4 regions of the Ancylobacter sp. VNQ12 genome follow, and region 1 is predicted to be linked to each of the others. Evidence: riboswitches for the same ligand, from Rfam matches in the RefSeq annotation. Region 1 holds a riboswitch; each other region holds the start of a gene.
The links. A riboswitch is a leader RNA that binds a small molecule or an ion and turns the genes downstream of it on or off. The one in region 1 is predicted to bind thiamine pyrophosphate.
Positions count from the first base shown of each region.

Region 1 (3,161 bases):
GGCGCGTTGAACGCGGCGGCGAGACCCGCCGCGCCGCCGGCCGCCAGCAGGCCGCGCATGTCCTCCGAAGGCAGGCGGAAGATGTCCGCCGCCGCCTTGGCGATCGAGGCGCCCATATGGATGGTCGGCCCCTCGCGGCCCAGCACCATGCCGGAGGAGAGCGACAGCAGGCCGCCGAAGAACTTCACGGGCAGCACGCGATGCCAGCGCACTTGCCGCAGGCCCTCCATGGCGCCCTCGATCTCCGGCACGCCGGAACCGCCGGCTTCCGGGGCGAAGCGGCGGACCAGCCAGAGCGAGGTCACCGCCATGGCGGCGCCAATGAGCGCGGCGGCGACATAGAGGCCCGGGCCGGACAGACCGAGCCCGTGCACGAGATAGGCGGGCCAGGCGGCTGTGAGCTGCTCCACTCCGACATGGAAGCCGGAACCGACAACACCGACGACGGCGCCGACCAGCGCCGCCACGATGTGATACCCGCCATTCCCCATGCCTTGCCCTCACCAAGCCGATCCCGTTCCGATGTCCCGGTTAGCATTGCGCGGCAGGAGCGGGAAGGATTTCCACGAGGCTGGTCACGTCCGGACCTGCCTATCCGTGTGGCGGGCTCTGGAGGGCTCTCAGGTCACGGCAGGGCCGGCGCGTAGGTCGCGACCGGCTCGACCTTGTCGATCAGCCCGTGGCTCTTCATGAACTCGCCGAAGCGTGCATAGCGGCCGGCGTCGAGCGCGGCCGGCGCATGGGCGAAGCGGCGCAGCGTGTCGGCCCAGGCGGTCCGGTTCAGTTCGTCGTCGAGCTTGGGATTGGCGGCGACGAACGCCTTCCACGCCTCGTCCGGATGGTTGAGGGTGTAGATGGTGGCGTCTTCCACCGCGGCGAGGAAGCGCTTGAGGCGCGGGTCGCCGATCTTGTCCTTGTGCGCGACATAGATCAGCTCGTCGAATACCGGCACGCCGTGCTCCTCTGGGAAGAAGGCGACCCCTTCCTTGCCCTCCAGCTTGATCTGGGTGAGCTCGAAATTGCGATAGGCGCCGATCACCGCATCGACCTTGCCGGCGACGAGAGCGGGGGAGAGCGCGAAATTGACGTTGATCATGGTCACATCGGTGGGCTTCAGCCCGGCGCTCGCCAGCATGGTGCCGAGCAGCGCGTCTTCCAGCCCGGCCACGGAATAGCCGACCGTCTTCCCCCTAAGATCGGCGATCGACTTGATCGGGCCGTCCTTCAGCGCGACCAGCGCGGTGAGCGGCGTGGAGACCAGCGTGCCGAAGCGCACCAGCGGCAGGCCCTCCTTCACCGAGAGATAGAGGCTGGGCTGGTAGCTCACCGCGACATCGGCCTGCCCGGCGGCGACGAGGCGCGGCGGGGCGGAAGGATCGGCCGGCGCCACCAGCTCGACATCGAGGTCATGCGCTTTGAAGAAGCCCTTCTCCTGCGCGATGACGAGCGGGGCGTGGTCGGGATTGACGTACCAGTCCAAGAGGACGGTGAGCTTGTCGGCGGCGCTGGCAGGCGCCAGCGACAGGCAAAGCGCGAGGGCCGAGGCCGCGAGCGTCTTGGCGATGGTGTTCAACATTGGATCTCCTCCCAGTTGGAGATCCGGCGCATGAGCTTTCGGGGGAATCCGGCGCGGGTGCATGGATGGCCCCCGCCGTCGCTCCGTCCCTTCGCCGGCATGACCCGGATCAGGTTCAAAGGGTCTGGCGGTTGCCATCTCAGCCCCTTGATCGTGCGATCGCGGGACACCCCTCGGACAGGGCGACGCTAGCAGAGCGGGCATGCCACGGCAAATGGCGGGCGGCGGCGTGCGTTCAGTCCCCCCGCCACCCGTCGAGATAGACCGTGCGCCCCACGCCGGCGAAGCGGGCGATGCGGGCGAGTTCGGCGTCGAGCGCATTGAGGCGGCCATTGGAGGCGCGCACGCCCGGCTCCAGCCACAGGCGGCGCACGTCGAGCGTGCCGGCTTTGCGGTCGGCCTTCATGTCGATGCGTCCGATCAGCCGGTCGCCCTCCAGGATCGGGAAGACGTAATAGCCCCAGACGCGCTTCTCCGCCGGCACGAACACTTCGATCCGGTAATTGAAGCCGAACAGCCGCTCGGCCCTGTTGCGGTCGCGCAGCAGCGGGTCGAATGGGCTGAGCACGCGCAGCCGTGCCGGCGGCGGGGGCAGCGCATCGAACACCGCCGCGCTACCGGCAAAAGCGTGGGAGGCGCGCGGCTTGCTGCCGTCGGCCAGCGTGACCGCGACCGGCTCCAGCCGGTCACGGTTCGTTTCCACCCAACCTTTCGCCTCCTCCGGCGAGACGAGGTCCCAGAAGGCGGCGATCTCACCATGGGTCGCGAAGCCGAGCCGCTCCAACGCGCTGGTGCAGGCCCAGTCGACGAACTCCGCCTCGCTGACCTCACCGTGGAAATGGCGTGGCGGAATCACCCGCTCCGCGAGATCGTAGACCTTCTGGAAGCCCTCGCGCGCGGCGATGGCGAAATTGCCGGTGCGCCAATGATATTCCAGCGCGGTCTTCTCCGGGTGCCAGTTCCACCAGCCGCCGGGCGGGCGCTTCCCGAGTTCCGGATCTTGCTCGAAGTCGCGCGCCATGAGCCGGCCCTCGCGCGTCACCCGCTCCAGCACATGGTCGACATAGGATTCAAAGCCGTTTTCGTGCCAGCTGCGCCAGCGCTCGACAAGCCGGAGGCGCGAGCGGGCGAAGCGGTGCTTCCAATAGACGAAATAGGCGCTGGGAATGATGGCGGCGTCATGCGTCCAGTGCTCGAACAGCTCGCCGTCTTTCTCCAGAAGGGCGGCAAGATGTGCTCGCTTATAGCTCGGGTTGCGCGCGAACAGGATGTGGTGATGGGCGCGCTCGACCGTGGCGATGCTGTCGACCTGCACGAAACCGATCTCGCCGATGAGCTCCAGCAGGCCCGCCTTGGTGAGTGCGCCGCGCGGCCGGCTGAGGCCTTGTTTCGCCAGGAAGATGCGGCGGGCGTCGGTGTTGGAGAGGAGAATCGCCATGCCTCAGTCTGACAAAGTTCTTGCTTCGTTCCAATGCTTCGCTTTCAGCTGGGCGCGGTCTCCGGCGCCCAGGGCAGCAGCCGGGTGAGGCCACGGTCGACCAGGGTGAAAAGGAGAAGCGCGACGGCCAGCAGGACGGCAAGCGCC
Region 1 covers NZ_JBMSDU010000001.1:384,679-387,839, forward strand. The annotation lists gene clcA (H(+)/Cl(-) exchange transporter ClcA) at 1-491, opposite strand, end outside; gene ACO2RV_RS01740 (ABC transporter substrate-binding protein) at 626-1,576, opposite strand; TPP riboswitch at 1,646-1,760, opposite strand; gene ACO2RV_RS01745 (winged helix-turn-helix domain-containing protein) at 1,812-3,014, opposite strand; gene ACO2RV_RS01750 (ABC transporter permease) at 3,059-3,161, opposite strand, start outside.

Region 2 (3,161 bases), on a different contig from region 1:
GGCCCAGATGCTCCTTCGGCGTGACGTAGCAGAGCATCGCCGTACCGAACCAGCCGATCATCGCCGCGCCGATGCCGGAGGTGATGTGGTCATAGCCCGGCGCTATGTCGGTGGTCAGCGGCCCGAGCGTGTAGAACGGCGCCTCGCCGCAGACGCTAAGCTGCTTGTCCATGTTGGCCTTGATCTTGTGCATCGGCACATGGCCGGGCCCCTCGATCATCACCTGGCAATCCCTGGCCCAGGCGATCCGGGTGAGTTCGCCCAGCGTCCCCAGCTCGGCGAACTGCGCGGCGTCATTGGCATCGGCGATGGAGCCGGGGCGCAGCCCGTCGCCGAGCGAGAACGAGACGTCATAGGCGCGGCAGATGTCGCAGATCTCCGCGAAATGCTCATAGAGGAAGCTCTCGCGGTGATGGGCAAGGCACCACTTCGCCATGATCGAGCCGCCGCGCGAGACGATGCCGGTCACCCGGTCGACGGTGAGCGGGATGTAGGCGAGCCGCACGCCGGCATGGATGGTGAAATAGTCCACGCCCTGCTCGGCCTGCTCGATCAGCGTGTCGCGAAACACTTCCCAGGTGAGATCCTCGGCGATGCCGCCGACCTTCTCCAGCGCCTGGTAGAGCGGCACGGTGCCGATCGGCACCGGCGCGTTGCGCAAGATCCAGTCGCGGATGTTGTGGATGTTGCGCCCGGTGGAGAGGTCCATCACCGTGTCGGCGCCCCAGCGGATCGCCCACACCATCTTCTCCACCTCCTCGGCCATGGAGGAGGTGACGGCGGAATTGCCGATATTGGCGTTGATCTTGACGAGGAAGTTGCGGCCGATCGCCATCGGCTCGGCTTCCGGATGGTTGATGTTGGCGGGGATGATCGCGCGCCCGCGCGCCACCTCCTCGCGCACGAATTCCGGCGTGACGAAATCGGGAATCGCCGCGCCGAAGCTCTCGCCATCCCGCGCCGCTGCCGCGCGCATCTGCTCGCGGCCGAGATTCTCGCGGATCGCGACGAACTCCATCTCCGGCGTGATGATCCCGGCGCGGGCATAGGCGAGCTGCGTCACCGCCCGCCCGCCGGCCGCCTTCAAGGGCCGATGGCGCACCGGAAATTCCGGCGTCGCCCGCTCCCCGGCGGCAAAGCCGTTGTCCTCCGGCTTCACATGCCGCCCGTCATAGGCGGCGACATCGCCGCGCGCCGCGATCCATGATGCGCGCAGGCGCGGCAGGCCCGCCTCGATGGCGACGCGGGCCGTGGGGTCGGTATAGGGGCCGGAGGCGTCATACACCGTCACCGGCGGCTCGCCGGCGCTGGGATGCACGGCGATCTCGCGCATCGGCACACGGATATCGGGGTGCAGCGTGCCGGGCTTGAACACCTTGGTGGAGGCCGGCAGCGGGCCGGTGGTGACAATCGGCGTCGGGGTATTCGTCGTCGGAAGGATCGTCATGGGTCGAGGCTCCTCGCAAACAGCATGGAGACCCAGCTCTGACAGGAAGGATAAGGGAGATTCCCCCGCAACAGGGGGAATCGGCCGCGCTCGCCGCGACGCATCCGCACCGTCCCTACGCCAGTATGAACTGGATCAGGTTCAACGGGTCACTGCGCCGTGGACGGCCGGTAAGGGCCGCACCAGCAGTATCTCAGCCCCTTGCCGGGACTCCCCTGGTGAATGCGCGAAGCCTGGGCAGAAGATTGATTCATGTCAAGGCGGGCGGGGAACCCTGCCCCGCCCTGCCGCTCAGGGCCGCGCGCTGCCGGGGCGCAGCCGGTCGGAGCGGACCGTGCCACTGCCGGGCAGATAGCCGAGCTGCTCGGAGAGTTCGCCCGCCGCGGCGAGGAGGCGATCGAGATAGACGTCCCGGTTGCGCAGCCCGTCCTCGCGCGGGGTGACAAGGCACAGCGTGGCGATGCAGGCGCCATCGGCCTGATGCACCGGCACCGCGAAGCAATAGGTGAAGTTCTCCACCGCGCTGTTGAAGGTGAAGAAGCCGTCGGCCGTGGCGCGGCGCGCCTCGGCGATGAACTGCGCCGGTTCCAACAGCCGGCCGTTCGGCAGCACGAAATCCTCGGGCGGAATGAGGGCGAGGATTTCCTCGTCGCTCATATGGCCGACCAGCAGACGCCCCGAGGCGGTCCACGGGATCGGCACGATCTCGCCGACATCGGAGGAAATGCGGAACGAGCGCAGCCCCTCGCGCATCATGGCGACGGTGTATTTGTTGCCGTCGAGCATGCACATCTGCGAGGTTTCGCGTGTCTCCTCGGCAAGGCGCTGCAGCAGCGCGGCGCTCTCGCGCATCAGGTCGAACTGCGCGGAATAGGCCATGCCGAGGAAATAAAGCCGGCGACCGAGGAAGACGCGCCCCTCCCCGCCGGAATATTCCAGCATGCCGTGGCGCAGCAGCAGGTTGACGAGTTCATAGACGGAGGAGCGGGGGCCGCCCATCTCTGCGGCGATCTCGTTCGGGCGCATGGGCTGGCGACGGGTGCGCAGGAATTCGAGTATCTCGAAGGCGCGGTCGAGCCCGCGGCTGCGCTTGGCGCCGTCCTTGGCCGCCCCGTCCTGCGTCACCGACTCCTCACCCTTCATCGTCACATCCCTGGTCATGCGGGCCGCATCGCCCAGTTCGCCCGTACGGCCTTGGGCGGGACGGCGGCCGGCATCACATCTTGTCCGCGCGGAAGGCGACGCAATCGATTTCCACCTTGCAATCGACCATCATGCGGGACTGGACGCAAGCGCGGGCCGGCGGGTTCTCCGTGAAATATTCGGCATAGACGCCGTTGAAACTCCAGAAGTCGCGCGGGTCGTCGAGCCACACGCCGCAGCGTACGATGTCCTCAACCCCATAGCCGGCTTCGTGAAGGATGGCGATCATGTTCTCGATGGCCTTGCGGCTTTCCGCGACGATGCCGCCGCGGACGATCTCGCCCTTCTCCATCGCCACCTGGCCGGAGACATAGAGCCAGCCATTGGCCTGCGTGGCACGGGCGAAGGGCAGCTTCTGGCCGCCTGCGCCGACTTCGCCAGCGCCGTAACGGATAATGGTCATGCGTACCTGCTTTTCTACTGGAAACTCGAGGATTTGAGGAAGTCGGCCAAACGTTCGGTCTTCGGCCGCACGAACATCTCCTTCGGATCGCCCTCTTCCCCGATCACC
Region 2 covers NZ_JBMSDU010000002.1:80,412-83,572, forward strand. The annotation lists gene thiC (phosphomethylpyrimidine synthase ThiC) at 1-1,447, opposite strand, end outside; TPP riboswitch at 1,542-1,674, opposite strand; gene ACO2RV_RS03865 (IclR family transcriptional regulator) at 1,739-2,590, opposite strand; gene ACO2RV_RS03870 (RidA family protein) at 2,664-3,053, opposite strand; gene ACO2RV_RS03875 (amino acid ABC transporter ATP-binding protein) at 3,068-3,161, opposite strand, start outside.
Region 2: another riboswitch for thiamine pyrophosphate. It lies ahead of thiC (phosphomethylpyrimidine synthase ThiC); the one in region 1 lies ahead of ACO2RV_RS01740 (ABC transporter substrate-binding protein).

Region 3 (3,161 bases), on a different contig from region 1:
CGCTGCCGCTGCATTCGCTCGGCGCCAACGGGCGAATCGAGCAGGTGAGCGACCGCTGGCTCGATCTGCTCGGCTATTCGCGCGAGGAGGTCATCGGTCGGCTGCTCACCGATTTCATGACGCCCGAATCGGCGCGCCAACGCAATGAGGAAGACTGGCCCCGACTGATCGGGACGGGCGAACTGCGCGAGGCCGAATATCGGCTTGTCGCGAAGGATGGGCGCGTTTTCGACTGCGTGCTGTCGGCGGTGGCGGAGAAGGATGCGGAAGGCCAGCTGACCAAGACGCTGTGCGGGCTGATCGACGTCACCGCCCGCCGCCGCGCCGAGGATGCGCTGCGCCAGGCGCAGAAGCTGGAGGCGGTCGGCCAGCTCACCGGCGGCATCGCTCACGACTTCAACAATCTGCTCGCCGTGGTGATGGGCAATCTGGAGCTGGTGCGCAAGCGTGCGCCGAACGATCAGCGCCTGCTGACGCTGATCGACAACACCATGCAGGCGGCCCAGCGCGGGGCGGCGCTGACGCAGCGCATGCTGGCCTTTGCGCGTCGACAGGATCTGCGTCCCGAGCCGGTCGCGGTGCCGGACCTCGTGCTCGGCATGGCGGAACTGCTGCGCCGCTCGATCGGTCCCAGCGTGCGCATCGAGACGCGCTTCCCGCTCGGCCTGCCGCTCGCCCGCGTCGACGCCAACCAGCTGGAGCTGGCTTTGCTCAATCTCGCGGTCAATGCCCGTGACGCCATGCCGGATGGCGGGGCGATCATCATCGCTGCGCGCGAAGAGATCATCCCCGAGCGCGAGGGCGAGGGCGAACCGGGCGCGCTGAAGCCGGGTCGTTATTTCTGCCTCGCCGTCTCCGACACCGGCGCGGGGATGGACGAGGAGACGCTCGCCCATGCCGCCGAGCCGTTCTTCACCACCAAGGGGGTCGGCAAGGGCACCGGGCTCGGCCTCGCCATGGTGCATGGCCTCGCGGCGCAGTCCGGCGGCCGGCTGGTGCTGGCCAGCGAGCCCGGCAGGGGCACGACGGCCACCATCTATCTGCCGATCGTCGAGACGTCCGCCGCCGACAGGGCGAAGCGCGAAGCCGAGCTCGTCGCCGAAGAGGCGGAGCCGCCGCTGCCGGCGGGCGTGGCGAGGGTGCTCGTCGTCGACGACGATCCGCTGGTGCTGTCGGCCACGGCGGCGATGCTGGAGGATATCGGCTTCGTCGTCTCAGAGGCCGCGTCGGGCCGCGAGGCGCTCGCCATGCTGAACAACGGGCTGACGGTCGATGTTGTCCTCACTGATCAAGCCATGCCGGGGATGACAGGCGTGCAGCTGGCCGCCGCGATCGGCGAGCACTGGCCGACCCTGCCGGTCGTGCTGGGCACCGGCTATGCCGAACTGCCACCCGATGCCCGCGCCGGCATGCCCCGGCTCGGCAAACCGTTCAGCCGGGAAAGCCTGCGCCGGGCGGTCATCGACGCGACCCGCCCGGACAATGTCGTGTCGCTGTCGTCGCGCGCCCGCTAGGGCGTGTCCCCGGCTTTTGCACCCGCGCGCGTATTCCTCCCGATTCAGGTGTTCTCCCTGATCGCAAAGGGCTCGCGGGCGTGCATATTGTCGACGACGCTACCGTGACATTCCCTTTCCGAGTGATTATATCCAAACCGTCCAGGGGAGCCTCGTCAGGAGGCTGAGAGGCCATCATCGCGCTTTGGCGCGGCATGGCGACCCTTCGAACCTGATCCAGTTGAGACTGGCGGAGGGAGGAGTTGAAGATGTCCCCGCAGACCCACCTGAACGATGAAGCCCCGGTTGCCAACGCGATGCGCGTGCGCATCGTCGGCGGCGGTGTTGCCGGCCTGACCTGTGCCCACGCCTTCGCCGAGCGCGGCGCGCAGGTGACGCTCATCGAGCGCAAGACGGCCACCGGGCAAGGCTGCTCCTGGTATGCCGGCGGCATGCTGGCGCCCTGGTGCGAGCGCGAGAGCGCCGAGCCGATCATCGCCGAGCTGGGCTTCGAATCGCTGGATTATTGGCGCCGCGCGGTGCCGGATGTGCCCAATGAGGGCAGCCTCGTGCTGGCCCCGCCGCGCGACCTGCCGGACCTCAAGCGCTTCTCGCGCCGGACGCAGGGCTATGAGTGGGTCGACGGCGCCGGCATCGCCGCGCTGGAGCCGGATCTGGAAGGGCGCTTCGACCAGGGCCTGTTCTTTCCCACCGAAGCGCATCTGGAGCCGCGCAAGGCGCTCGCCGCGCTGACGCGCAAGCTGGTCGACGAGCATCAGGTGACCATCCGCTACGAGGCCGACGGCTTCGACGAAGGCGAGACGCCGGCCGATGTCGTGGTCGACTGCCGTGGCCTTGCCGCCCGCGACGTGCTGGCGGACCTGCGCGGCGTGAAGGGCGAGATGCTGGTGCTCTACTCCACGGAGATTTCGCTCAAGCGCCCGGTGCGCATGCTGCATCCGCGCATCCCGGTCTACATCGTGCCGCGCGGCGACGGGCATTTCATGATCGGCGCCACCTCGATCGAGAATGACGAGCGCGGCCGGGTGACGGGCCGCTCCATGCTGGAGCTGCTGTCGGCCACCTATGCGCTGCACCCCGCCTTCGGCGAGGCGGAGATCGTCGAGATCGGCGCCGATGTGCGCCCGGCCTATCCCGACAACATTCCGCGCCTGCGCCGGCGCGGCAACACGATCTATGTGAACGGGCTCTACCGCCACGGTTTCCTCGCCGCGCCCGCGCTGGCACGGCGTGCGGCGGCGCTCGCTTTCGACGGGACATATTTCCCGGAGGTGATGGATGAAGATCGTCGTGAATGGTGAGCCGGCCGATACGCGCTCCGGCACGCTGAAGGACCTGCTGGCCGAACTGGGCCTGGGCGACGCCACCGTCGCCACCGCGCTCAACGGCGCGATGGTCCGCGCGGCCAGGCGCGAGGCGACGCCGATCGACGAGGGCGACCGGGTGGAAATCCTCGCCCCGATGCAGGGAGGCTGAGATGGATGCGATGACCAGTGCGGCCGGCACATTCGCCGATCCGGTTGAGTTCTACGGCACAAGGGTGGCGTCGCGTCTGCTGCTCGGCACGGCGCAATATCCTTCGCCGGCGATCCTGTCGGAGGCGATCCGCGCCTCGGGGGCGGAGATCGTCACGGTCTCGCTGCGGCG
Region 3 covers NZ_JBMSDU010000009.1:82,626-85,786, forward strand. The annotation lists gene ACO2RV_RS13915 (MHYT domain-containing protein) at 1-1,514, shown strand, start outside; TPP riboswitch at 1,648-1,769, shown strand; gene thiO (glycine oxidase ThiO) at 1,811-2,815, shown strand; gene thiS (sulfur carrier protein ThiS) at 2,793-2,990, shown strand; gene ACO2RV_RS13930 (thiazole synthase) at 2,992-3,161, shown strand, end outside.
Region 3: another riboswitch for thiamine pyrophosphate. It lies ahead of thiO (glycine oxidase ThiO); the one in region 1 lies ahead of ACO2RV_RS01740 (ABC transporter substrate-binding protein).

Region 4 (3,161 bases), on a different contig from region 1:
GCGGCGACGCCGAGCGCCACGATCATCAGCGCGGCACTGGGCGCCAGCGCCACGCCGGTGAAGGCACAAGCCGTCGCCAGCGCATAGACGATGAGGGTCGCGCGCGGCCGCCCGCTGCGGTCGGCCGCCAGCCCGCCGAGCGGCATGGTGAACAGGCGCACGGCAAACGGCACCGCCAGCGTGAAGGCGATCATCGAGGCGTCGAAGCCCCTGCCCTCCAGCCACACCGGAAAGAACGGCAGGTACACGCCGATGCCGAAGAACAGCCCGGCATAGGCGGTGGCGATGGCATGGCGTGGGGCGAGGACGGGCACGGGGGCGACTCTGAGATTGCGCCGCCTCGATAGCAGCCCGCGCGGGCGACGGCGAGGACGCCCTCGCCGTCAGCCCTCACCACCAGGCGTGGAAGTGGTGCACCGGCCCGTGGCCCCGCCCGATGGTCAGCATGTCGGAGGCGCCGATAGCCTGGGTGAGATAGACCTTGGCGGCCTCGACGGCCGCGCGCAGGCTCATGCCACGCGCCAGCCCGGCAGCGATGGCGGAAGACAGCGTGCAGCCGGTGCCATGGGTGTTGCGGGTCGCCACGCGCGGGGCGGAGAACTCCGCAAAGCCCTCGGAATCGAGCAGCACGTCGACGCTGTCGGGCCCCTCGCCATGCCCGCCCTTGATCAGCACGGCACGCGCCCCGAGCGCGCGCAGCCGCTCGGCCTGCCGGCGCACGGCGGCGAGATCGGCCGCGGGCGCCTCGTCGAGCAGCACCGCCGCCTCGGGCAGGTTCGGCGTGATCAGCAGCGCGCGCGGCAAGAGTTGCGTGCGCAGCGATTCCACCGCCTCCGGCACCAGCAGCCGGTCGCCCGAGGCCGCGACCATCACCGGGTCGAGCACGACGGTCGCGATCGCGTGACGGTCGAGCCCCTCCGCAACCGCGCCGATCGCCTCCGGACGCGACAGCATGCCGATCTTCACCGCATCGACCGCGAGATCGGAGAACACCGCGTCGATCTGCGCGGTAATGAAATCGGCCGGCACGTCGTGGATGCCGGTAACGCCCAGCGTGTTCTGCGCCGTCAGCGCGGTGATCACCGAGGCGCCGTAGACGCCCAGCGCCGAGAATGTCTTGAGATCGGCCTGGATGCCGGCGCCGCCGCCGGAATCCGAGCCCGCAATCGTCACCGCAATCGCCGTGGACGCCGTCATCGGCACGCCTCCCTGGCCGGCAAGGCCGGGCGCGTCCTTCGCCGAGCGCGAAACGCCCGGCGCGCGCGACCCGTTTCCTCCGCCGGCATGACCCGGATCAGGTTCGTGGGTTGGCTCACCGCCTCTCAGCCCCGGCTTTCGCGTTCCGGGGCACCCCAACGAGATCGACTTGTCCCGCAATAGGCGAAGCGCCGCGCGCTTTCAAGACACGTCTCGGCGCGGCGCAGGGCGGGGGTTGCGCGGCGGGGCCGGTTCTGATCCTGTGGCGCACCAAAACCGTGCCCGGATGCCTCGCGATGGTCCCGTTCTTCGTCCAGATCAAATGCCAGCTCGGCCGCTCCTACGAGGTGGCGAACGCCCTCGCGGATGCCGAGATAGCCTCGGAAATCTATTCCACCGCCGGCGAATTCGACCTGCTGGTCAAGTTTTACGTTCCCGAGGCCACCGATATCGGCCACTTCGTGAACGAGAAGGTGCAGCAGATTCCCGGCATCCAGGACACCCGCACCATCATCACCTTCAAGGCCTTCTAGGTAATCGGCCCGGCCGGCGGGACGGCCCCCTCGTCCGGCGCCGTCACCGCGCCCGCGCGGCGCTCGCGCCAGATGACGAAGAGGCCGGCACCGATCACGATGACGGCGCCGACGACCACCAGCACGGGCGGCACCTCGGCGAACAGCACGAAACCGAGCAGCAGCGACCACAGCATCGCGGAATAGGTGAAGGGCGCCACCACCGAGGCCGGCGCCCAGCGGTAGCTCTCGGTGAGCAGGATCTGCCCGATCCCGCCGATGATGCCAAGGGTGACCAGCATCACCCCCTCGCGCAGGGTCGGCACCACCCATCCCCAACCGGCGGTGGCGAGGCCGGCGACGGCCGCCAGCGCCTGGAAATAGAACACGATGGCGGCCGTGGTCTCCGTCCCTGTGAGCCGGCGGACCTGGATCATGGCCCCGGCGGTGAACCCGGCCGCCGCCAGCGCCATCATAGCGCCGAGCTTGTGCTCCCAGCTGTCGAAATTGCCGGCGAGATGCGGCCAGAGCATCACCACGACGCCCCCCAGGCCGACGAACACCGCGGCCCAGCGATAGAGCTGCACCCGCTCGCCCAGGACGAGCGCCGCCAGCACGACGGTCAGCAGCGGCGCGGTGAAGCCGATGGCGGTGACGTCGGCGAGCGGGATGCGCGCCAGCGCCGCGAAGCCGAGCCCCATCGACATCACGCCGATGGTGCCGCGCAATATATGGCCGAGCGGATGGGCGGTGCGCACCGCGGCGCTGATCTCGCCGCGCCAGGCGAGCATCGCCATGAGCGGGAACAGCGCGAAGAAGGAGCGCGCGAAGACCACTTCGCCGGTCGGAACATGCTCCGACACGATGCGTACCATGGCCGACATGATGGTGAAGAGGAACGTCGCGCCGATCTGCAGCGCGATGCCCTTGAGCGCATTCATTTGGCGCCACGAAAAGTAGTTTCGATCCGCCCGGAGACGGATCGAAGAGCGAAGGAGGCGGCGAGGCTTAAGGGAAGGGATCGCCGCCGGCAAGCGCGATCGTGCCGAACACGATCACGATTGCGACCACGAGGCAGCCGAGCGCCCGAACGATCGATCCCGCCGTCGCCGGCGCGCGGTCGAGATAGGCGCCGGCCGGCTTGCGGCCGGTGATCATCGCCGCGATCAGCCTGTCGCGGCCGAACAGCGCGTAGAGCACGTTCGCCGCAATATGGATCGCGATCAGCGCGAGCAGGAAAGGGTAGATCTTCTGGTGCCACGCCGAGGCGCGGGCGATGGTCTCGTCGCTCGCCACCATCGTCATCGGACCGTAGACGGCGATGTCGTCGGTGGTGAACAGCCCGGTCAGAGCCTGCGCGGCAACGATGGCGAGCAGCGCCACCACCATCCATCCCCCGAGCGGATTATGGCCGAGGAAGCGCTGCGGTCGGCCGCGCAGCAGGCTGGCGAG
Region 4 covers NZ_JBMSDU010000003.1:123,142-126,302, reverse strand. The annotation lists gene ACO2RV_RS07165 (MFS transporter) at 1-314, opposite strand, end outside; gene thiD (bifunctional hydroxymethylpyrimidine kinase/phosphomethylpyrimidine kinase) at 391-1,197, opposite strand; TPP riboswitch at 1,255-1,365, opposite strand; gene ACO2RV_RS07155 (Lrp/AsnC ligand binding domain-containing protein) at 1,494-1,730, shown strand; gene ACO2RV_RS07150 (DMT family transporter) at 1,727-2,650, opposite strand; gene ACO2RV_RS07145 (cytochrome b/b6 domain-containing protein) at 2,718-3,161, opposite strand, start outside.
Region 4: another riboswitch for thiamine pyrophosphate. It lies ahead of thiD (bifunctional hydroxymethylpyrimidine kinase/phosphomethylpyrimidine kinase); the one in region 1 lies ahead of ACO2RV_RS01740 (ABC transporter substrate-binding protein).